3 regions of the Crossiella sp. CA198 genome follow, and region 3 is predicted to be linked to each of the others. Evidence: riboswitches for the same ligand, from Rfam matches in the RefSeq annotation. Region 3 holds a riboswitch; each other region holds the start of a gene.

What was found. A riboswitch is a leader RNA that binds a small molecule or an ion and turns the genes downstream of it on or off. The one in region 3 is predicted to bind cobalamin.
Positions count from the first base shown of each region.
Region 1: linked by a shared signal. The riboswitch ahead of ACTOWY_RS17690 (CbtB domain-containing protein) and the one ahead of ACTOWY_RS12220 (ABC transporter substrate-binding protein) in region 3 are both predicted to bind cobalamin.
Region 2: linked by a shared signal. The riboswitch ahead of cobN (cobaltochelatase subunit CobN) and the one ahead of ACTOWY_RS12220 (ABC transporter substrate-binding protein) in region 3 are both predicted to bind cobalamin.

Region 1 covers NZ_JBQJIM010000009.1:299,841-306,846, forward strand. Annotated here, with positions in the region: gene sbnA (2,3-diaminopropionate biosynthesis protein SbnA) at 1-344, shown strand, start outside; gene sbnB (2,3-diaminopropionate biosynthesis protein SbnB) at 338-1,348, shown strand; gene ACTOWY_RS17665 (response regulator transcription factor) at 1,420-2,037, opposite strand; gene ACTOWY_RS17670 (response regulator transcription factor) at 2,034-2,645, opposite strand; gene ACTOWY_RS17675 (hypothetical protein) at 2,822-3,025, opposite strand; gene ACTOWY_RS17680 (class I SAM-dependent methyltransferase) at 3,079-3,909, opposite strand; gene ACTOWY_RS17685 (CbtA family protein) at 3,969-4,718, opposite strand; gene ACTOWY_RS17690 (CbtB domain-containing protein) at 4,733-4,930, opposite strand; cobalamin riboswitch at 4,954-5,131, opposite strand; gene ACTOWY_RS17695 (TetR/AcrR family transcriptional regulator) at 5,271-5,882, opposite strand; gene ACTOWY_RS17700 (PDR/VanB family oxidoreductase) at 5,944-6,975, opposite strand; gene ACTOWY_RS17705 (metal-dependent hydrolase) at 6,975-7,006, opposite strand, start outside.
Region 2 covers NZ_JBQJIM010000043.1:2,717-9,722, forward strand. Annotated here, with positions in the region: gene ACTOWY_RS41725 (precorrin-8X methylmutase) at 1-262, opposite strand, end outside; gene ACTOWY_RS41730 (hypothetical protein) at 259-1,374, opposite strand; cobalamin riboswitch at 1,381-1,514, shown strand; gene cobN (cobaltochelatase subunit CobN) at 1,550-5,155, shown strand; gene ACTOWY_RS41740 (PIG-L family deacetylase) at 5,247-7,006, shown strand, end outside.
Region 3 covers NZ_JBQJIM010000006.1:221,600-228,605, forward strand. Annotated here, with positions in the region: gene ACTOWY_RS12200 (hypothetical protein) at 493-1,161, opposite strand; gene ACTOWY_RS12205 (Scr1 family TA system antitoxin-like transcriptional regulator) at 1,235-2,095, shown strand; gene ACTOWY_RS12210 (ABC transporter ATP-binding protein) at 2,101-2,874, opposite strand; gene ACTOWY_RS12215 (FecCD family ABC transporter permease) at 2,871-3,902, opposite strand; gene ACTOWY_RS12220 (ABC transporter substrate-binding protein) at 3,899-4,876, opposite strand; cobalamin riboswitch at 4,905-5,042, opposite strand; gene ACTOWY_RS12225 (superoxide dismutase) at 5,157-5,780, shown strand; gene ACTOWY_RS12230 (MFS transporter) at 5,936-7,006, opposite strand, start outside.

The sequences.
Region 1 (7,006 bases), on a different contig from region 3:
GCAACCGGCTGATTCCCGGGCACGGCGCGGCGGTGCGGCCGGAGTTGTTCCGGCCGGGGCTGGCCGATGAGGTGGTGCATGTCAACGACCTGGACTGCGTGGTCGGCTGCCGCAGGCTCGCGGGGCGGGAGGCGATCCTGGCCGGCGGGTCCTCCGGCGCGGTGGTCTCGGCGCTGCACCGGCTGCGGGAGCGGATCCCGGCCGGGGCGAACTGCGCGCTGATCCTGCCCGACCGCGGTGAGCGGTACCTCGACACGATCTACGACGACGACTGGGTCGCGGCCCAGTTCGGCGACGTCACCGAACTGTGGAAGGACGACGCGATGGAGGTGGCCCGGTGCTGATCCTCGGCAACGACACGGTCCGGCGGGTGCTGGACGGGCGGGAGCTGGAGGTGCTGGCCGCGGTGCGGCAGGCCTACGTGCAGCACGCGCGGGGCGAGACCGCGTTGCCGCACTCGGTGTTCCTGCGTTTCCCGGACGACACCCGCAACCGGATCATCGGCCTGCCAGCCTATCTCGGTGGCGCGCAGGCGGTCGCCGGGATGAAGTGGATCGCCAGCTTCCCCGGCAACGTCTCCCTCGGCCTGCAACGGGCCTCGGCCGCGATCGTGCTGAACTCGATGCGCACCGGCAATCCGGTGGCACTGCTGGAGGGTTCGACCATCTCGGCCCGGCGCACCGCGGCCAGCGCAGCCCTGGCCGCGGCGACTTTGCCCGGCGCCACGCCGGATTCCGGGGTCACCCTGATCGGCTGCGGGGTGATCAACCGGGAGGTGCTGCGGTTCCTCCGGGTGGTACGGCCCGAACTGCGCGCGGTGACCGTGTTCGACCTGGACCGCGAGCGGGCGGCGGCCTTCGCCACCTGCGCCGACCCGGAGCTGACCGTCACCGTGGCCACCGACCTCGACCAGGCCCTGGCCGCGAACCGGCTGATCTCCTTCGCCACCACCGCTTCCGTGCCGCACGTGGACCTCAGCGCCTGCCACCCGGGCACGCTGGTGCTCGGCCTGTCCCTGCGCGATGTCACCATCGACGGGGTCCTGGGCGCGGTGAACATCGTCGACGACCACGATCACGTGTGCCGCGCGGCCACCTCGCTGCACCTGGCCGAACAGCACCTGGGCCACCGCGAGTTCATCACCGGCACGCTCGGCGACCTGCTCGACATCGGCACGGACCACCGGCGGGACCCGCACCGGGTGACCCTGTTCTCCCCCTTCGGTCTCGGCGTGCTCGACCTGGCCGTGTCCGCGCTGGTGCTGCGGGTCGCGCGGGAGTCCGGCCTCGGGGTGGAACTCACCGACTTCCTACCCGCCGAGGAGGCCGCCTTGAGTTCCACCGGCTGATCGCCTGCCGCACGAAGGCCCCGTCGCGACCGACGGGGCCTTTTCCTGGTGTGACAGTGAATCTCCGGAGATCAGATCAGTCCGGCGCGGACCGCGCGGGCCACCGCGTGCGAGCGGTTGCGCACCTGGAGCCGGGCCATCAGCTCGTAGATCACGTTCTTCACGGTGTGCTCGGAACAGGACAGCGAACGGGCGATCGCGGCGTTGCCGTGCCCGTCGGCCATCAGGGTCAGCACCGCGGTCTGCCGCGCGGTGAGCGTGCGGGGCGCGGTGACCACCGCGGTCTCCGGCCCGGACAGCAGCCGGGCCAGCACCTCCGAGGGCAACCGGCCGTCGCCGTGCCGGGCCGAATGCACCGCGGCGACCAACTGGTCGGTAGTGGTGCGCCCGGCGTGCAACAGCACGCTCACCCCGGTGCGCACCGCGCGCAGCACGCCCGCGGGGGCGAAGGTGTCGGCCAGCACCATCAGCCGCCGGTCCCGCCCGGACCGGACGGCCGACAACGCGGGTTCCGGCGTGGCGAGGGCGGCGTCCAGGGCCTCCTCCACCGTGCCGCCCGCCGCCAGGGTCACCGTCGCCTCCGCCGGGTCGACCGCGATACCCGCGCGGGACAACAACTCCAGCGCCCCGGCCCGGACCGTGGCGTCGGTCGCGTCCAGCCGCACCCGCAGCTGCGCCACCGCGGTCACAGCAGACCTGCCCGCAACGCGTAGGCCACCGCGTGCGCCCGGTTGCGCAGCCGGAACCGGTGCGTGATGTCGTGCACCACGCTGACCACGGTCCGCGGCGAGTAGCACAGTTCCTGGGCGATCTCCCCGGTCTCCCGCCCGTCCGCGACCAGCCGCAGCACCTCGCGTTCCCGCTCGTTCAGCGCCACCCCGCCGACCCCGGCCCGCTCGACCGGCCGGGCGCGGTGCTCCAGCAGCGAGTCGAGCAGATCCGGCGGCACCGTGCAGTCCCCGCCCGCGGCGGCCAGCACGGTGCGGGCCAGCCGGTCCGCGCTGGCCTCCCGGCGGCGCAGCAGGCCGCGGGCGCCCGCGGCGATGGCGTGCAGGGCCTCCGCGGGTCGCAGATCGGTGGCCACCAGCACCACCTCCGGCCGGTCCGGGCGGTTCCTGGTCTCCCGCACCAGGTCCAGCACGGCCTCGGCCACCGCGTCCACGATCACCACGGTCACCTCCGCCGCCTCGGCCGGGCCCGCCACGGCCACATCCGGGCAGCTGTGCAATGCACCGGTCGCGCCGGCTTCCAGCATCGGGTCCATCGCGACGACGCTGACCCGCACCGGCTCACCCATCCGGTCCCTCCTCGGTCGTGTTGCCTCCTGTTGACAAGCCAATACGTGCCCGACCGACGGCACATCGGGTCCGACCACCCACATTTCCGCCACCCACGCACCGGACCACCCACAATCTCCGCCTACCGACCGGTCGGTAGGCGGACCTGCCGCTCAAGCCACCCCGCCGACGTGGATCACGCGGTCAGCGTGGCCGGGCTGTCCGGGTAGTTGAAGACGATCAACGCCTGACCGGGGCCGCCACCGTGCAGCGCACAGGGCAGCAGCACCTGCCGGCCGGAGTCCGGGCTCCGGCCCGCCGACAATTCGACCAGCACGCTGGTCACCTGCTCGGCGGCCAGCGCGGGCCAGGCCGCTGCCGGGTCTTCCTGGTGCAGCACCAGGGGTGTGCGCAGGTGGCGACGGGCGGCCAGCTCGTGGCCGCGCCGCGCCCTCAGTCCGCCCAGCCCGGCCAGGTCAGGGTCGCCAGCTCGCGGCCGGAGGAGCCCAGATCCGGTGGCAGCTCAGGGTTGTGGCCGTGCTCCCGCAGCACCCGGTCGACCTCGGCGGCGGACTCCGGTGGCAGGCACAGGCGTCGGCGGGTGGTCTCGACCAGCTCGGCGAAGTCCCGGTGCTCGGGTTCCGAGGGTCGCCGCCAGCGGGTGAGGTGGGGGTGCACGCCGAGTTCGCCCAGTGCGGCGATCAGATCGTCGACGGTGGGACCCTCGGGGCGGGTGAGGCCGTGAAAGTGTTGCCACAGCGGGTTGAGGTCGACCAGCGGGTGCCGGGCCGCGGTCTCCAGCACCACGCTGCGCCGCGCGGCCGCGGTGAGGGCGGCGATGAACGGGGCCAGGTCGGGCACGTTGTACACCACGTTGCCGCACACCACGACATCGGCGACGCCGGCTCGCTTGGCCAGGTCCGGCCAGCGGCCGCGCAGTCCGCGGGTGGGCACGCCGAGGGAGTCCGCGCCCTCGATGCAGGCGGCGAGCAGGTCGGCGTCGGCGTCCACCGCGGTGAACTCGGTGACCAGCCCGGCGGCCAGCAGCGGCAGGCTGCTCGTCCCGGCCCCGGCGCCGATGTCCAGCAGCGAACCGGATTCGTCCAGTTCCACCCGGGCCCGGTCAAAGGTGGCCCCGGTGGGCGCGGCGAGCTGGGCGGCGGCGCGGCGGCGGAACACCTGACGCGGCAACACCCACGGCGATTCGGCGGCCCCGGCCAGCACATGCGCCGGGATGGCCCAGTCGGCGAGCTGCCGGGCCCAGCGTTCCTGTGCGGTGCTCACCGGGCAAGCATAGGGCCGGGGCCGCGGGCTCCTCGCCCCGCGGCCCCGGCCCGTTGATGCTATGCGGCCAGCGCGGGCGTGTCAGCCTTGCGCTGCTGACGCTCCAGCAGCAGGCCGAACACACTGGCCAGCACTGTCCACAGAGTGGCCAGCTGGATCAGCGAGTACAGCCGGAACTGCCAGAGCAGCGGGGCCGGGATGTCCGCCGGGATCGGGTCGTTGTTGGCGGGCAACAGGAAAACCACCAGTGCCAGCAGGACCACAGTGGACAGTCCGGTCAGCACCAGCCGGACCGAGCGGTCAAGACCCTTGCCCGCCAGGAACCGGTTGAACCACGGCGCGAGGTTGGCCAGCACCAGTCCCGCGACGATGACCGCCAGGTACAGCAGCGTGCGTTCCTCCACAGTGGACGGATCGCCGACGCCGGGCGGGTTGGCCGGGTACTTCAGGCCGGGCAGTAAGGAGATCGTCAGGAACCCGACGCCGCCCAGCAGCAACGCGCGGTCCAGGTCGGCCCGGCCGGGCAGCCGGTGGCGCAGCCGCGCGAAGGCGACCGCGAACACCAGGCCGATGGACAGCCCGATCACCACGGTGGCCAGCAGTCCGCCGACGAGCTGGGTGCCCCGGTCGAACAGCTCCTCGTGGTGGTCGCCCGCCGCGGGGTCGGCCGGGCGGGCCTCCTCCACGGCGAGTGCCGCTTCCAGGGGGATCTCGGTCAGGAAGTACTGCACCGCGGCGCCGGCCAGCCCGGCGACCACACCGGCCAGGGCGCCACGGAGCAGCGTGGATCCGAAGGTGGGAGTAGTCATCTACGCGGCCCCGTTCAGTGGCACGGAACGCCGAGCGCGTGCCGCCCGTCGTGGGCGAACTCGTGGATCAGCTCGGAGCCGTGTGCCAGCAACAGGCCGTTCTCCTGCAACAGCACGTACAGCACGATCAGCGCGGCGGCGGCGACCAGCCAGGACCAGGCTGGCACCGCGATGGCGGTCGGACGATCGGGGGACGCGGCAGATGCCGACATGTTCTCCTCCATGCCTCGTGGACGGTTCCGTACGCGCCGCAGCCGGTCTCCTGGCTCCCGGATCATGGCCACGTCTCAGGCCTTCCCAGACGGCTGAGCCGCCCAGTGACACTGTTCGAGACGGGACTTCCCCGGTCACAGTGGCGAGGACCACGCCGGATTCACACCGGCTTCCCGAACACTGCGGCCCAGTGACCGTAAGGCACCTGTCCGCAACGCAGCCAGCTCTGAACGGGTCATCAGGATCACAATCAGGTGGCGATCCGGCATAGCACGGAACTTTCGTCGCGTTCCCGCGTTCAGCAGCCGGAACCCGGGGCAGGTGTGGTGCGGGCCCGCCTCAGACGTCCGCGGCGATCCGGGTCAGCAGTTCGGCGGTGACGGGGTCGCGGGTGGCGGTGGCCGCGGTCATCGCGGCGAGCTGGTCGATCAGCCAGTCGATCAGCTCTTCGCGGCCGTGTTTGCGTTCCTGCAACCAGATCAGCAGGGTGCCCTCGACCACCGCGACCCAGCAGCGCAGGGTCAGCAGCATGAACGGGCTGGGCTCGGTGACCCCGGTGACGGTGAGGATCTCCCGCACCGCCACGTGCCGGACCTCATCGACCAGCGTGTCGGTGTCCTGGGTGGCGACCACGGATCCGCTGCGCAGCAACGCGATGTAGGCGGTGGCGTAGGTGTCGGCGACGTCGACGAACACCCCGAGGGAGTGCCGGAGCTGGTCGATCAGGGTGCCGGGCTCGCGCCGGGTCAGCCGGTCCACCAGCTCGTCCACCGCGGTGCGCAGCGCGGCCACGTGCACCTCGCGCAGGCTGCCGAAGTAGCGGTAGAACAGCGCTCTGGACACCTCGGCGTGGGTGATGATGTCCTCGATCGACACCAGTTCCGGCGCCCGGCTGCTGTACAGCTCCAGTGCCGCGCCGATGAGGTCCTCGCGGCGTTCGGCCGGGGACATCCGGCGTTTGCGCCGGGGCGGGCTGCTCGTCTCGGTCAGTTCAGTCATGTCCGGTTCATCATCACAGATCCAGCGCGAGCCGGGTGCGTGCGCGGGTCACGCAGATGCGCGCCTGGTCCGGTTCGTCGGCCGGATGGGCGCGGTCCGGTTCGCCCTCGAGCACCCGGACCCGGCAGGTGCCACAGAATCCCTGCTGGCAGGAGTAGCCGATATCGGGCAGCACGGCGCGGATCGCGGTGAGCGCGGAGACCTCGGCGGGCACCGGCACGGTGACGCCGGTGCGGCGCAGCTCGACCTCGAACGGCGCGCCGCCCAGGACCGGCGGTGGGCTGAAGCGTTCGCTGTAGAGCGGCCGGGTCACCGGAACGGCCTGCTTGACCGCGGCGAGCATGGGGGGCGGGCCGCAGCAGTAGAGCACCGAGTCGCCGGGGTCGACCAGGTCCGCCGCGGTGGGCGGGCCGCCGTGCTCGTCGTCGGCGTGCACCCGCACCCGGTCGCCGTAACCGGCCAGCTCGGCCAGGAACGGCAGGCTCGCTCGCGACCGTCCACTGTAGACAAGACGCCAGTCCGCGCCCGCCCTGGCCGCGGCGTGCACCATCGGCAGGATCGGGGTGATCCCGATGCCACCGGCCAGGAACAGGTAGCGCGGGGCGCGGACGAACGGGAAGGCGTTGCGCGGCCCGCGGATGCCCAGTTCGTCCCCGGCGCGCAGTTCGTGCACCTCCCGAGATCCGCCGCCGCCCCCGGCGATCCGGCGCACCGCGATCCGATAGCCTACCGAACGGTCGGTAGGGTCCCCGCACAGCGAGTACTGCCGTCGCTTGCCCGAGGGCAGGTGGAGGTCCAGGTGGTGGCCGGGCTGCCAGGCGGGCAGCGGGGTCCGGCCGGCGGCCACCAGGCGCAGGCTCACCACGTCCTCGGCCTCGGCCCTGACCTCGGCGATCCGCACCCGCCGCGGCGGCTCGGGCGGCCCCTCGGCGGCCCCGCCGCGGCGCAACAGCCGGATGTAGGTGTCCATCGCGCGCGCCGCCCAGCCGACCAGTCGGTCGGGACCGGCGCCAATGGGGTGCGGCGGGGTGTCCTGGCGGGTCATCAGTGCCCCGCGGCCCTGGCCGCGGGCGAGG
Region 2 (7,006 bases), on a different contig from region 3:
GGCGACGGCGGGTCACCCCGGCCGCGACCATGGTGGCGTCACACAGGATCGGCGCCCCGGCCTCCAGCGCGGCGCGGGCCGAGGCCACCACGCCGGGGGAGTGGCCGATATCGGCCACCAGGTCGACCATGCCGCAGGCGTGGATCATCCGCACCGCCACCCGGGCCACATCCGGGGGCAGTCCGGCCAGGTCGGCCTCGGCGCGGATGGTGGCGAAGGAGCGGCGGTAGATCTCCTTGCCGTCCTTGATGTACTCGGTCACTGCTGCTTCCTCCGGGCCGCGTCGATCGCCGCGGCCGTGTCCTCGTGCGGTTGTCCGTCGATCAGGTAGCCGTCCGCGGTGGCCAGCACGTCGATCGCGCCGCGCGGCCGTCCGCATCGCCGGGAGCAGCCCGACCAGTGCACCGGCCCGCCGGGCAACCCGAGGTGGCGCACGGCGTCGGCGCGCACATCGGCCAGGGATTTGGCGCAGCCGGGGCGGCCGGTGCAGGCGGTGACCGCGTGCCAGGGTGAGTCCGGATCGGTGATCAGCCCGTGCCCCAAGGTGATCGTCCGCGGCAGCACCAGACCGCGCCACGGTGTGAGCCGAACCTGCTCCACCGCGAGCAGGGCGCCGGACTGGTCCGGGTCCAACCGCCCCAGCGGCGCGCCCACGACCAGGCGCCCGTCCGGCAGCGGGCCGGGGGGCAGCGGCACTGATCCGCGCACCGCCAGCCGCTCCGTGGACACCGGTCCGCCCAGCCGTCGAGTGATCTCCGCGACACCGCCGTCGATCTCGGCCAGTCGCCAGGCCGTGCCGCCGTGCTCGGCCCGCAGCGCCAGGAATTCCAGGGCCGCCCGCAGCACCGCGTCCACCGGGTCGGCCACCCGCAGCCCTGAATCGGCCCCGGCCAGCGACAACGCCCAGGAAGAGCCAACCAGGTCCAGGCCGATATCCGCACCCAGCCCGCTCACCACGCCGCCGTCGTCCACGGCCACCAGGAACCGCCCCGGCAACCCGGCCAGTTCCGGCCGCGAACACAACGCGGCGTCGATCGCGTCCACCAGGTCCTGGTTGTCCGCCAGCGGCGCGGCCACGATGTTCCGCATCCGCTCATGGGTCAGCGAGGGCAGCAGCCCGGCCTCGGCCAGCCGCGCCCCCAACTCGACCTCAGCCCCGGCCGCCAGTCCTCTGAGCTGCACATTCGCCCGCGAGGTCAGCTCAAGCGACCCGTCGCCCAGCTCGATCGCGGCCGTTCGCAGCACCGCCAGCCGCGCCCTGGAGAGCGTGCCGCCCGATACCCGGACCCGGGCCAGGCCGCCATCGGCCGCCGGGTGCACCTCGATCGCGCCGGGACAGGCGTCCGGGCGCTGGCGATGTGGCGAAGCGGGCACCCGCGGGATGCTACGCGGCAGGTAGGGTCGCCTCGAACGGTGAACCACGGAGGAAGCCGGTGTGAGTCCGGCGCGGTCCCGCCACTGTCACCGGGTGCGAGCCCGGGAGCCAGACACTCCGCTCACCGTCCCCGACCGTCATGGGGCGCGGACCCCGAGGGATGTGGAGCCACGCGTGATCCTGCTGCTGTCGACCTCTGACACCGACCTGCTCTCCGCCCGCGCCGGCGAGGCCGATTACCGGCTCGGCAACCCGGCCCGGCTGCTCGTGGACGACCTGCCCGCCCTGGTCGAGGGCGTGGACCTGGTCGTGGTGCGCATCCTCGGCGGCCGCCGGATGTGGGAAGAGGGCCTGGACTGGCTGCTCGCCGGACCCCGGCCCGTCGTCGTGCTCGGCGGCGAACAGGCCCCGGACGCCCAGCTGATGGAGCTGTCCACGGTGCCTGGCGGCGTCTGCGCCGAGGCGCACGCCTACCTCGCGCACGGCGGCCCGGCCAACCTGGCCGAACTGCACAACTTCCTCTCCGACACCGTGCTGCTCACCGGTCTCGGCTTCGCCGCGCCGCAGCCCACCCCCACCTGGGGCGTGCTGGAGCGCACCGCCCGCACCACCAGCGGACCGGTGGTCGCGGTGCTCTACTACCGGGCCCACCACGTGGCCGGGAACACCGCCTTCGTCGAGGCGCTCAGCAGCGCGATCGAGGACGCGGGCGGCCAGGCGCTGCCGGTGTTCTGCTCCTCGCTGCGCACCGCCGAACCCGCACTGCTCACCGAACTCGGCAAGGCCGATGCCCTGGTCGTCACCGTGCTGGCCGCCGGGGGCACCAAACCGGCCGCCGCCTCCGCCGGTGGCGAGGACGACGCCTGGGACGTCGGCGCGCTGGCCGCGCTGGATGTGCCGATCCTGCAAGGACTCTGCCTCACCTCCAGCCGGGAGAGCTGGGCGGCCAACGACGACGGACTGTCCCCTTTGGACACCGCGACCCAGGTGGCCATCCCCGAGTTCGACGGCCGGATCATCACCGTCCCGTTCTCCTTCAAGGAGATCGACCCGGACGGCCTCACCGTGTACGTGGCCGACCCGGAACGCGCCGCCCGGGTCGCCGGGATCGCGGTCAAGCACGCCCAGTTGCGGCACATCCCGGCCGCCGACCGGCGGATCGCGCTGATGCTCTCGGCCTACCCGACCAAGCACTCCCGGATCGGCAACGCGGTCGGCCTGGACACCCCGGCCAGCGTGGTCAAACTGCTGGCCGCGTTGCGGGACAACGGTTATGACATCGGCCCGGCCGAAGGCGAGGGCGCCCTGCCCGGCGTGGCCAAGCTGGACGGTGACGCGCTGATCCACGCGCTGATCGCCGCCGGTGGCCAGGACGAGAACTGGCTCACCGAGACCCAGCTCTCCGGCAACCCGGTGCGGATCAGCGCCGCCAGGTACCGCGAGTTCTACGACACCCTGCCCGCCGACTTCCGCGCGGAACTCGAAGGCCACTGGGGTCCGGCGCCCGGCGAACTGTTCGTGGACCGTAGCCAGGATCCCGAGGGCGAGATCGTCCTCGCGGCGCTGACCGCGGGCAACGTGGTCGTCATGGTGCAGCCGCCGCGCGGCTTCGGCGAGAACCCGATCGCCATCTACCACGACCCGGACCTGCCGCCCAGCCACCACTACCTGGCCGCCTACCGCTGGCTGGCCCAGGAGTTCGGCGCGCACGCCATGGTGCACGTGGGCAAGCACGGCAACCTGGAATGGCTGCCCGGCAAGACCGTCGGCATGTCCGCCAGTTGCGGCACCGACGCGGCGCTGGGCGATATCCCGCTGATCTACCCGTTCCTGGTCAACGACCCCGGCGAGGGCACCCAGGCCAAGCGCCGGGCGCACGCCACCCTGGTCGACCACCTGGTGCCGCCGATGACCCGCGCGGACAGCTACGGCGACATCGCCCGGCTGGAACAACTCCTGGACGAGCACGCCAACATCGCCGCCATGGACCCGGCCAAACTCCCGGCCATCCGGGCGCAGATCTGGACCCTCATCCAGGCCGCCAAACTCGACCACGACCTGGGCCTGGACGACCGGCCGCACGACGCGGAGTTCGACGACTTCCTGCTGCACGTGGACGGCTGGCTGTGCGAGGTCAAGGACGTGCAGATCCGGGACGGCCTGCACATCCTGGGCGCCGCGCCCGAGGGCGAGGCCCGGATCAACCTGGTGCTGGCCATGATCCAGGCCCGGCAGATGTGGGCCGGACAGGTCGCCGCGCTGCCCGGCATCCGGGAAGCCCTGGGGCTCAACGAGGACGGCTCCGCCTCCCGCACCGACACCGACGCGATCGAGGCCAAGGCCCGCGAACTGGTCACCGCGATGGACGCGGGCGGCTGGGTCCAGGGCAGCGCCACCGAGGTGGTGCGTTCGGTGCTGGACAAGGACAACGAGGACGTCGCCAAGGTCCTCGAATTCGCCGCCGCCGAGGTGGTGCCCCGGCTGGCCCGCACCACCGACGAACTCGGCCACCTGCTGCACGCCCTGGACGGCGGCTACGTGCCTGCCGGGCCGAGCGGATCACCGTTGCGCGGCCTGGTGAACGTGCTGCCCACCGGCCGCAACTTCTACTCCGTGGACCCGAAGGCCGTGCCCAGCAGGCTCGCCTGGGAGACCGGGCAGGCCATGGCCGACTCGCTGCTGGACCGCTACCGCAAGGACACCGGCGAATGGCCGCCCTCGGTCGGACTGTCCGTATGGGGCACCAGCGCCATGCGCACCGCGGGGGACGACATCGCCGAGGTCCTCGCGCTGCTGGGCGTGCGGCCGGTGTGGGACGACCAGTCTCGCCGGGTCACCGGGCTTGAGGTGATCGGCCTGGCCGAGCTGGGCCGCCCGCGGATCGACGTCACGGTGCGCATCTCCGGGTTCTTCCGGGACGCCTTCCCGCACGTGGTCGCCCTGCTCGACGACGCCGTCCGGCTGGTCGCCGCCCTGGACGAACCGGCCGAGCAGAACTTCGTGCGCGCGCACGCCGAGGCGGACAAGGCCGAGCACGGCGACGACCGCCGCGCCACCATGCGCATCTTCGGCTCCAAGCCGGGCGCCTACGGGGCCGGGCTGCTGCCGCTGATCGACAGCAAGAACTGGCGCGACGACGCCGACCTGGCCGAGGTGTACGCGGTCTGGGGCGGCTATGCCTACGGCCGCGAACTCGACGGGCAGCCCGCCCGCGGCGATATGGAATCGGCGTACAAGCGGATCGCGGTGGCCGCCAAGAACGTGGACACCCGTGAACACGACATCGCCGACTCCGACGACTACTTCCAGTACCACGGGGGCATGGTCGCCACCGTCCGCGCGCTCACCGGCAAGGCCCCCGCCGCCTACATCGGCGACAGCACCCGGCCGGACGCGGTGCGCACCCGGACCCTCAACGAGGAGGTCTCCCGGGTCTTCCGGGCCAGGGTGGTCAACCCGCGCTGGCTGTCCGCGATGCGCCGCCACGGCTACAAGGGCGCCTTCGAGATGGCCGCCACCGTGGACTACCTCTTCGGCTACGACGCCACCACCGGGGTCGTCGCGGACTGGATGTACGAGAAGCTCGCCGAGAGCTACGTGCTGGACGAGGAGAACCACCGGTTCCTCACCGAGGCCAACCCGTGGGCGCTGCACGGCATCGCCGAACGGTTGCTGGAGGCGGCGGAGCGCAAGCTGTGGGAGAGCCCGGAACCGGCCACCCTGGACGCGTTGCGCGAGGCTTATCTCGCGACTGAAGGCGAACTCGAGGGCGACAGCTAGATTCGGCCAGGTGACAACTGGGGAAAGCTTGCGGAGGCCGCGCACGGGGGGACCGTGCGCGGCCGTTGCATTCGGGGGCCACCACCTGCACGTGGTGGCGCATCAGGACGACGACATCCTGTTCATGAACCCGGACCTGGCCGGCGCGATCACGGCGCGGCTGCCGGTCACCACCGTGTTCCTCACCGCGGGCGAGGGCTACGCCAAACCGAGTCCCGAACCGGACATTCCGGCGCTGAGCTGTCGTCCCGGGTACAAATTGGACCGTGAGCAGTACTCCGCCTGCCGCAACGACGGGGCCCGCGCCGCCTACGCGCTGATGCTGGGCTTTCCCAGCGCCGACGTGGCGAACTGGCGGACCGAGGCGCTGACCGTCAACGGCCCCAACGGGTTGCGCCGCCAGGTCGAGTTCAGCCGGGCCGAGCGGGACGGCCGGGTGGTCAACCTGATCTTCGTGAACTTGCCCGAATGGGCGGACAAGCACGCCGACACCAAGGCCGATCCGGCCGATCCGACCGGTAACACCGCCTCGCTGTTCCACCTGTGGCAGGACAACAGCCGCCGGGTCACCGTGGTGCCCGCCGGCGGTCCGGTGCGGGCGCGGCAGAGTTACGATCGCGAGGACCTGATCAATCTGCTGATCGGGCTGTGCCAACGGTTCCGGCCCACCGTGGTCCGGGTGCAGGACCCGCAGCCCGACCCTCGGCACGGCGCGGCGGACCGGTTGCACGACCACCGCGACCACGTCAGCGCCGCCCGGCTGGCCATCCTGGCGGTGCGCCGCCTGCCAGCCACCCAGCGCGTCGCGCTGATCACCTACCGTGGCTACAACATCCAGCACAGCCCGGTGAACCTGGACGCCGGTCAGCAGCGGGACAAGGACGAGCAGTTCGCCGCCTACGCCCAGTTCGACCAGCAGATCACCAACACCGCCGGGTATCGCGGCTGGCCGCAACGGCTTTACCACCGGTACTGGGGCGGCACGAACTGGGTGGCGCGCACCGCGGCCGGGAGGTTGCAGGCGTTCGCGGTGCACAGCGGCGGACTGCGAACCTGGTGGCAGGACGGCGAATCCGGCTGGCTGGGCCCGCGTGACCTGGGTGATCCGGGTGGTCCGCTGGCGCCCGCGGTCTCGGTGACGCGGGAGGAGGACGGTCGGCTCCGGGTGTTCGCGTTGCGGCTGGACACCTTCCAGGTGGTCTGCCTGACCCAGTCCCGGCCGGACGGCGACTGGCCGCGGCGGTGGGCGAGTCTGGGCAACCCGCACGGGAAGTCCAGGCGGGCCAGGCAGATCGGCCAGCCGGTGGTCGCGCGGGCCGCCGAGGGGGTGCGGGTGTTCGTGCAGAACGGCGACGGCGGGCTCAGCACCCGGACCGCGCAGGGCTGGCAGGACCTGGGCGGCGGCCCCGGCGTGCAGGACGGCCTGGCCGCGATCACCGATGCCCGCGGCCGGATCGAGGTCTTCGCGCTCGCCGTGGAAGCCGGTTCCGGGGCGCTCAAACGCTGGCACCAGCCCGAATCCGGCGCCGCCTTCCGCCTCGACCCGGACTTCCCAGGGCTGGAACCCGCCGGACCGCCCACGGTCGCGCTCAGCGCCGACGGCACCCTGGACGTGGTCTACCGCCTGGCAGGCGAGCACGCGGGCAAGATCGGCCACACCTGGCAGACCCGCACCGGCGAATGGATCGGCAAACCGGAGATCCTGGACGGCCACGGCGGCATCGGCCCGATCGCCGCGGCCAGCGCGCCGCACCCGCGGCACGGGATCGCCGAGACGCCGTCCCCGCGGATCACCTTGTGCGCCACCAATCGCGACGGCGGGGTGAGCGCCACCCGGCAGTCCGCCCCGGA
Region 3 (7,006 bases):
CCTTTGATCTTCTCCCCCCATCCTTTGATTTCTGCCCGTCCGGCGAGGACGCACTTGATCTTCTCTCTTGACTGTCAACCCGAAGATCAAAAAGGGATGGCCTCGCCGGCCGGGCAGACCACCGGAGGGGTGGGGCAGATCAAGAGCCGGGATGAGCGGGTTGCGGGGCGGGGTTTGGCCTGCCGACTTAAGACCCAGCGTGGCTCCGAGGGCTCGCGTGTTCTCCGCACAGCCTTCCGCCAGCCAACCACACCCCGATGAGCGGCCCCCGTCACGTTGGGAGGCAAGGGTTACGCAGGTTGCAGGGGCCACTCCTCGGGGTGTGGTCTGCATGCTCCAGGCCGTACGGAGAACACGCGAGGGCCCTCGTCGTGGGGGTTTCACCCCTCCGCCCCGTCCCACAACGGCCAACGTGGCGTACGAGTTGGGCCAACTCGGCGTCCATAACGGCCAACTCGGCGTACGACAACGGCCAACACGCTGGGGAGGGGGTTAGGTGGTGAGGCGGTCTTCGTCGGTGCGGCGGGGGCAGCTGCGGCAGGCGTCTTCCTCCGGGGCGGTCCAGAACAGGCAGCAGTGGTTGCGCAGGAAGGTCAGGCCGTGGGTGCCGGGCAGTAGGCGGCCGGTTGGGCCGAGCCAGGGCAGGGCGGCGCATAACTGTTGGTGGGCAAGGGAAAGGTGGGCTGAGTCGGCGGCGCCGCGGGTTGCGCGGGCGAAGGCGGTGCCGATGCCGAAGCCGATCTGGCCGAGCATGGTCGGCCGCGCGCAGCCGCGTACCGCCGCCAGGTGTCCGGCCACCCGGAACAGGTGACCCTCGAAAATCCCGTCGATCAGCTCGGCCAGGGTGACCGGCTCCGGTGCGCCGGGCAGGTGCAGGGTGTGCCAGCCGTGGCCGCCGTCGCCGCCCAGCCGGACCCGGTCCGGGTGCCACCAGCCCAGGCCGAGCGCCCAGGGCAGCACCGTGGCCTGACCGATCTTGATCGCGTACACCGACAGGGCGGTGCGCGCGGCCGCCGCTTCCACCCGGTGCGCGGTCGCCGCCAGCTCCGCCGCCACCAGCCCCAATGCCACCTCCGGGTCACCGGCGACCTGGGCGCAGGACAGCGTGTCCGGCGGGGCCGGGTCGCAGTGGATCCGGATCTCCGGGCAGGCGGCGGCCATCACTCCTTCGTGGCCAGGCCCGGTGTGCGAGACTTCTGCACTGATATCAGCACCGTCATCTGGAGTTGCGTTAGTGCCCACCTCACCCACCGTCGCCAACTGGGAACTCGGCCTCCGGCTGCGCGAGCACCGGGAGCTGACCGGTCTCACCGCGGTCGCCGCGGCCAAGGCCGCCCGGCTCACCCAGCCCTACGTCTCCGGGGTCGAGGGCGGGAAGCTGAAGATCACCGACGTGCGGTTGAAGGCGCTGGCCAAGGCCTACCGGCTCAGCGAGGAGTCCTATGCCGGACTCATCGAACTGCGCTCGGCCGCCGAGCAGCGGTCCTGGTGGCAGGGCTACGGCGGGCTGTTCAACGACGACACGCTGCGCTTCTTCGGCTACGAGCACGGCGCGGCCGCGATCCGCTCCTACGACGGCGGGCTGATCCCGGCCCTGTTGCAGACCGAGGATTACGCCCGCGCGGTGATCCGCGGCGCCGGGCCGAATATCCGGATGGCCGACGTCGAGCGGGTCCTGGAGGCCCGGCTGATCCGCCAGCACCGGCTGGACGGCCCGGACCCGTTGCGGCTGACCGCGGTGGTCACCGAGGCCGTGCTGCACCAGCAGGTCGGCGGCCGCGCGGTGCTGGCCGCGCAACTGCGGCACCTGGTCGCGATGGTGGAGCAACGACCGTCCACTGTGGACATCCGGCTGGTGCCGTTCACCGCGGAGGCCTTCCACGCCCTCGGCGGCGGCGGGTTCCACCTGCTGGAGTTCCCCAGTCCGCAGCTGCCCACGCTGCTGTGGCAGGAGACGGTGACCGCGACCTCGCTGATCGACCACCCGGTGCGGTTGCGCGAGTTCGACTCCGCCTTCGACCAGGCCCTGGAACGCGCGTTGAGCACGGCGGACTCGCTGCGCCTGATCCGCCAGTTCGCCAAGGAACTTGCGTAGGCAGCTCATACCGTCCCCGCGATGTCCACTGTGGACCGTCCGTCGGCCAGTTCCCTGAGCTGACCGCGCACGCCGAAGACCCCGGCGAGCAGGTCAGCGGTGAGGACTTCGACCGGCGGCCCGGCGGTCACCACCTTGCCCTCGTCGAGCACCACCAAGCGGTCGCAGTGCTCCACCGCCAGCCGCAGGTCGTGCAGGGTGAGCAGCACGGACAGCCCCTCGGTAGCACGGGCCCGCAGCAGTTCCAGCACGGCGAGCTGATGCCGCAGGTCGAGGTGGTTGGTCGGCTCGTCCAGCACCAGGATCCGGGGCTGCTGGGCGAGCGCGCGAGCGATGGAGACCCGCTGCCGCTCGCCGCCGGAGAGAGTGCGGACATCCCGGTCCCGCAAGGCTTCCAGGTCGGCCAGGGTGATCGCCTCGCCGACCGCGGCGTGGTCCTCGGCACGCAGTGACTCCAGCCAGCCGCGGTGGCAGGTGCGGCCCTGGGTGATCACCTCGGACACGGTCAGCGCGGCCGCGTGCTCGGGTTCCTGGGTGGTCGCGGCCAGTGTCCTGGCCAGCTCCCGCCGCCCGAACCCGGTCACCGGCCGCTCGTCCACCAGCACCGCGCCATCGGCCGGGGCCAGTGCGCGGTACAGCGTGCGCAGCAGCGAGGTCTTGCCGGAACCGTTGGGCCCCACCAGCCCCAGCACCTCACCGGCGCGCAGTTCGAGATCGACGCCGTCCACCACGATCCGCCCGCCCAGGGCCACCCGCACGCCCTCGGTGCGCACGCTCATGCCGCCCTCCCCCGCCGCCGGTACAGCATCACCAGGAACACCAGCCCGCCCACCGAGGAGGTGACCGCGCCGACCGGGATCTCCAGCGGCGCGATCACCACCCTGGCCAGCAGGTCCGCCCCGACCAGGAACACCCCGCCGAGCAGCGCGGCCACCGGCAGCAGCCGCCGGGCGTCCGCGCCGACCAGGAACGCGGCCGCCTGCGGGATGATCAGACCGACGAAGGCGATGCCGCCAGCCACCGTGACCGAGGTCCCGGCCAGCAGCGCGACCGCGATCAGGGCCAGCAACCGCAGCTTCTTCGGATCCACGCCGAGCGCGGCGGCCCCGTCGTCACCCGCGGAGAGCAGGTTGAGCCAGCGCCCGACCGCCATGCCCGCGGCCAGCGCCAGCACAAGCACCACCCCTGGCACGACCATGCTCCCCCAGCGGGCATCGCCGAGTCCGCCGCTGAGCCAGAACAACACCTGCTTGGCCTGATCGCCCTTGGCCGCCAGGAAGATCACCATCAGGATGCCCGCGCCGAAGATCTGTGCCACGCCGAGTCCGCCGAGCACCAGCGCGGTCACCGAACCGAACCGCCCGGCCACCGTGAGCACCAGCAGCAACGCCACCAGCGCGCCCAGGAAGGCCGCGATCGGCACGGTGGCCGCGCCGAGCACCCCGGCGCCGATGCCCAGCACCATGACCACGGCCACGAAGAACCCGGCCCCGGAGTTGACGCCCAGCAGGTACGGATCGGCCAGTGGGTTGCGGGTGACCACCTGGGCCACCGCCCCGGCCAGCGCGAGCGCCGCGCCGACCAGCACCGCCAGCACCACCCTGGGCAGCCGGGACTCGCGGATGATCGAGGCCCGCACCGGGGTCCAGTCGGCCTCGACCAGCCCGGGTGCGGCCCAGTGCAGCAGGATCCGCCAGACCTGGCCGACCGGCACCGCCACCGACCCGAAGGACAGGGCCAGGCTGGCGGCGCCGAGCAGCGCCAGGAAACCGAGTAGCAGGGTCAGGCCGAGGGGAACCCTGGTCACTTGGCCAGGTCCGGGTGCAGCCCGGCGGTGAGCGTGCGCAGCGCCGCGGGCAGCCGGATGCCTTCGATCAGGTCGGGCAGGGTGAGCGTGACGAACCGCTTGTTCCGTACCGCCGGGGTGCCCTTGGCCAGCGGATGTCCTTCGAGGAAGCGGCGTTTGGCGTCCACGCCGCCGTTGTCGCCGAGGTAGTCCACCAGCACGATCACCTCGGGCGCGCGGTCGCCGACCTGTTCCCAGCTGGCGTCGCCGAAGACCTTGGGCACGTCGGCGAAGATGTTGCGGCCGCCTGCCCGCTTGACCAGGTCGTTGCCCAGCCCGCGCCCGCCGACGGTGAACGGGGCCTGCTCGCCGCTGTCGTAGAAGAACACCGGCACCGCGGGCTTGTTCGCGGCGGCGACCTTGGCGGTCACCTCGTCCACGGCCTTGCTGGTCTCCCCGATCAGCTTGGTGGCCTGCTCGGTCGCGCCGAGCAGCCGGCCGAGCACGCCCAGGTCATCGGTGTAGGTGCCGATGGCCGCGGTGGCGTCCGGGCAGTTCTCCGAGAGCAGGAAGGTGCGGATCCCCTTGGCTTCCAGAGCGTCCCGGCCGCGGCCGTCCTTCTCGGCGAAGGCGCTGGCGTAGCCGCCGACCACCAGGTCCGGCTCGGTGCCGAGCAGCTGCTCCAGGGTCGGGTACTTCTGCGAGATGGTCTTGACCTTGGCGTAGTCGGTGGCGATGGCCGCGGGCACGTCCGGGGTGTCCGGGTAGGCGGTGCCCACGATCCGGTCGGTCACTCCCAGCGCCACCAGCACCTCGGTGGCGTGCTGGTTCATGCTCAGGATCCGCTGGGGCCGGCCGTCGAACTTCTGCGTCCGGCCGCAGTTGACGATCTCCTGCGCGGCCCCGGCCGGGGTTTGCGGGGCGGCCGCCGGGCTCCCACAAGCCGAGAACGACAGCGTGAGCACGCACACAGCGGCAAGCAACGACTTCTTCATGGACACCTTCCGCGAGCCTCGACGGAGTTCGGTGATCGCACCCTCGGCAGGTACTCGGGCTCACCGCGTGAAGCGGCCCACCGTTGCGGGTCAGCGCCGGATTTCGACCGGCTTCCCCTGCTTGAAGGCGAACATTCGGACTTCTGCCGCTGATGCTCACCCGGCAGGACAAGCCAGGTCAAACTGCCGACCCCAACTCGTGACCATGGCTTGTTGCAAGTAACTTGTAGTTGCACAGCACTCTCATGAACTGACTGCCATTCACATGGGGAGGCTCTTGATGGGCGCCTACGTCCTGCCCGATCTGGACTACGACTACTCCGCGCTCGCGCCGGCGATCAGCGGCGAGATCAACGAGCTGCACCACAGCAAGCACCACGCGGCCTACGTCAAGGGCACCAACGACACCCTGGACAAGATCGCCGAGGCCCGGGACAAGGGCGACTTCGGCTCGATCGTCGGCCTGGAGCACACCCTGGCCTTCAACCTGGCCGGACACGCCATGCACGTGGTGTGGTGGAAGATCCTCTCGCCCAACGGCGGAGACAAGCCCACCGGCGAACTCGCCGCCGCGATCGACGAGGAGTTCGGCTCCTTCGACAAGCTGCGCGCCCAGCTCAACGCCGTCTCCACCACCATCCAGGGCTCCGGCTGGGGCGTGCTCGCCTGGGACCCGATCGGCCAGCGGCTGATCACCCAGCAGCTCAAGGACCACCACTCCAACCTCTCGATCGCCACCACCCCCCTAGTCGTCTTCGACGTGTGGGAGCACGCCTACTACCTGCAGTACCGCAACGTGAAGGCCGACTACATCAACGCCCTGTGGAACATCGTGAACTGGGCCGAGGTCGGCAAGCGCTTCGAGGACGCCCGCGCGGGCAAGAACGGTCTGCTGCTGCCCTGATCGTTGCCCCAGAACTTCGGCGGTGGATGCTCCGACAAGTTGACGTCGCCGAAAGAGTGAGGCCCCGGACTCCTTACGGAGCCGGGGCCTCACTCTGTTCCCGAACTGACTGCCGCTCCCACCACGAAGCGGACAAGACTTAGGTTAGGCTTACTTCACTCCGTCGTCAAGCCCCGGCGGCGCACCCGAAAGCGTGACCATCGGCCGACCGGCCAGCGCATGCCGCCGCGACCTGCGAGAACGGCTCCGCACACGATTGCGGCCAGCAGGGACACGATCCCGCCCACCAGCAGCGGCGCCTGGCCGCCGAACTCCTGCGCGACCCAGCCCATCACCGGGCTGCCCAACGGGGTCCCACCCAGGAAGACCAGCATGTACAGGCCCATCACCCGGCCGCGCATGTCCGGCCGGACGGCCAGCTGGACGGTCGAGTTGGCCGTGGTTGTGAAGGTCATCACGGCGATGCCGGTGGGGATCAGCATCAGTCCCAGCGCGGTGAAGGTGGGCATCAGCCCGACCACGATCTCCAGGATCCCGAACACGATCGCGCCGCCGATCATCACCCGCAGCCGCGGCTTGCCCTTGGTGCTGCGCCGGGCGGCCAGCAGCGCGCCCAGGAAGGTGCCTGCCGCCAGCAGGGTGGAGAGCAGGCCGTAGCCGTCGGCGTCGCGCTGGAAGACGTTGCGCGCCACCACGGCCAGGGTGGTGCTGAAGTTGAGGCCGAAGGTGCTGACGAAGAACACCAGCACCATCAGCACGACCAGGTCCTTGCGGCCACGCACGTAACGCAGGCCCTCGCGCAGCTGGCCCTTGGCCCTGGGCACCGGCGTGCCGCGGTGCAGCTGGGCCGGGTTCATCAGGAACAGGCCGAGGATCACCGCGACGAAGGTGGCCGCGTTGAGCAGGAACACCCAGCCGGTGCCGATCAGGGTGATCAGCACACCGGCGATGGCCGGGCCGGTGATCCGGGCCAGGTTGAAGTTCATCGAGTTCAGCGCGACCGCGTTGGTCACCTGGTCCTTGCCGACCATCTCCACCACGAAGGACTGCCGCACCGGCGTCTCCACCGCGGTGAAACAGCCCAGCGCCAGGCAGAGCGCGTAGACGTGCCAGAGCTGCGCGGCGCCGGTGACCACCAGCAGGCCCAGCGCCAGCGCGCACAGGCCCATCGCGGTCTGCAGGCCGATCAGCAGCTTGCGCTTGTCCATCCGGTCGGCCAGCACGCC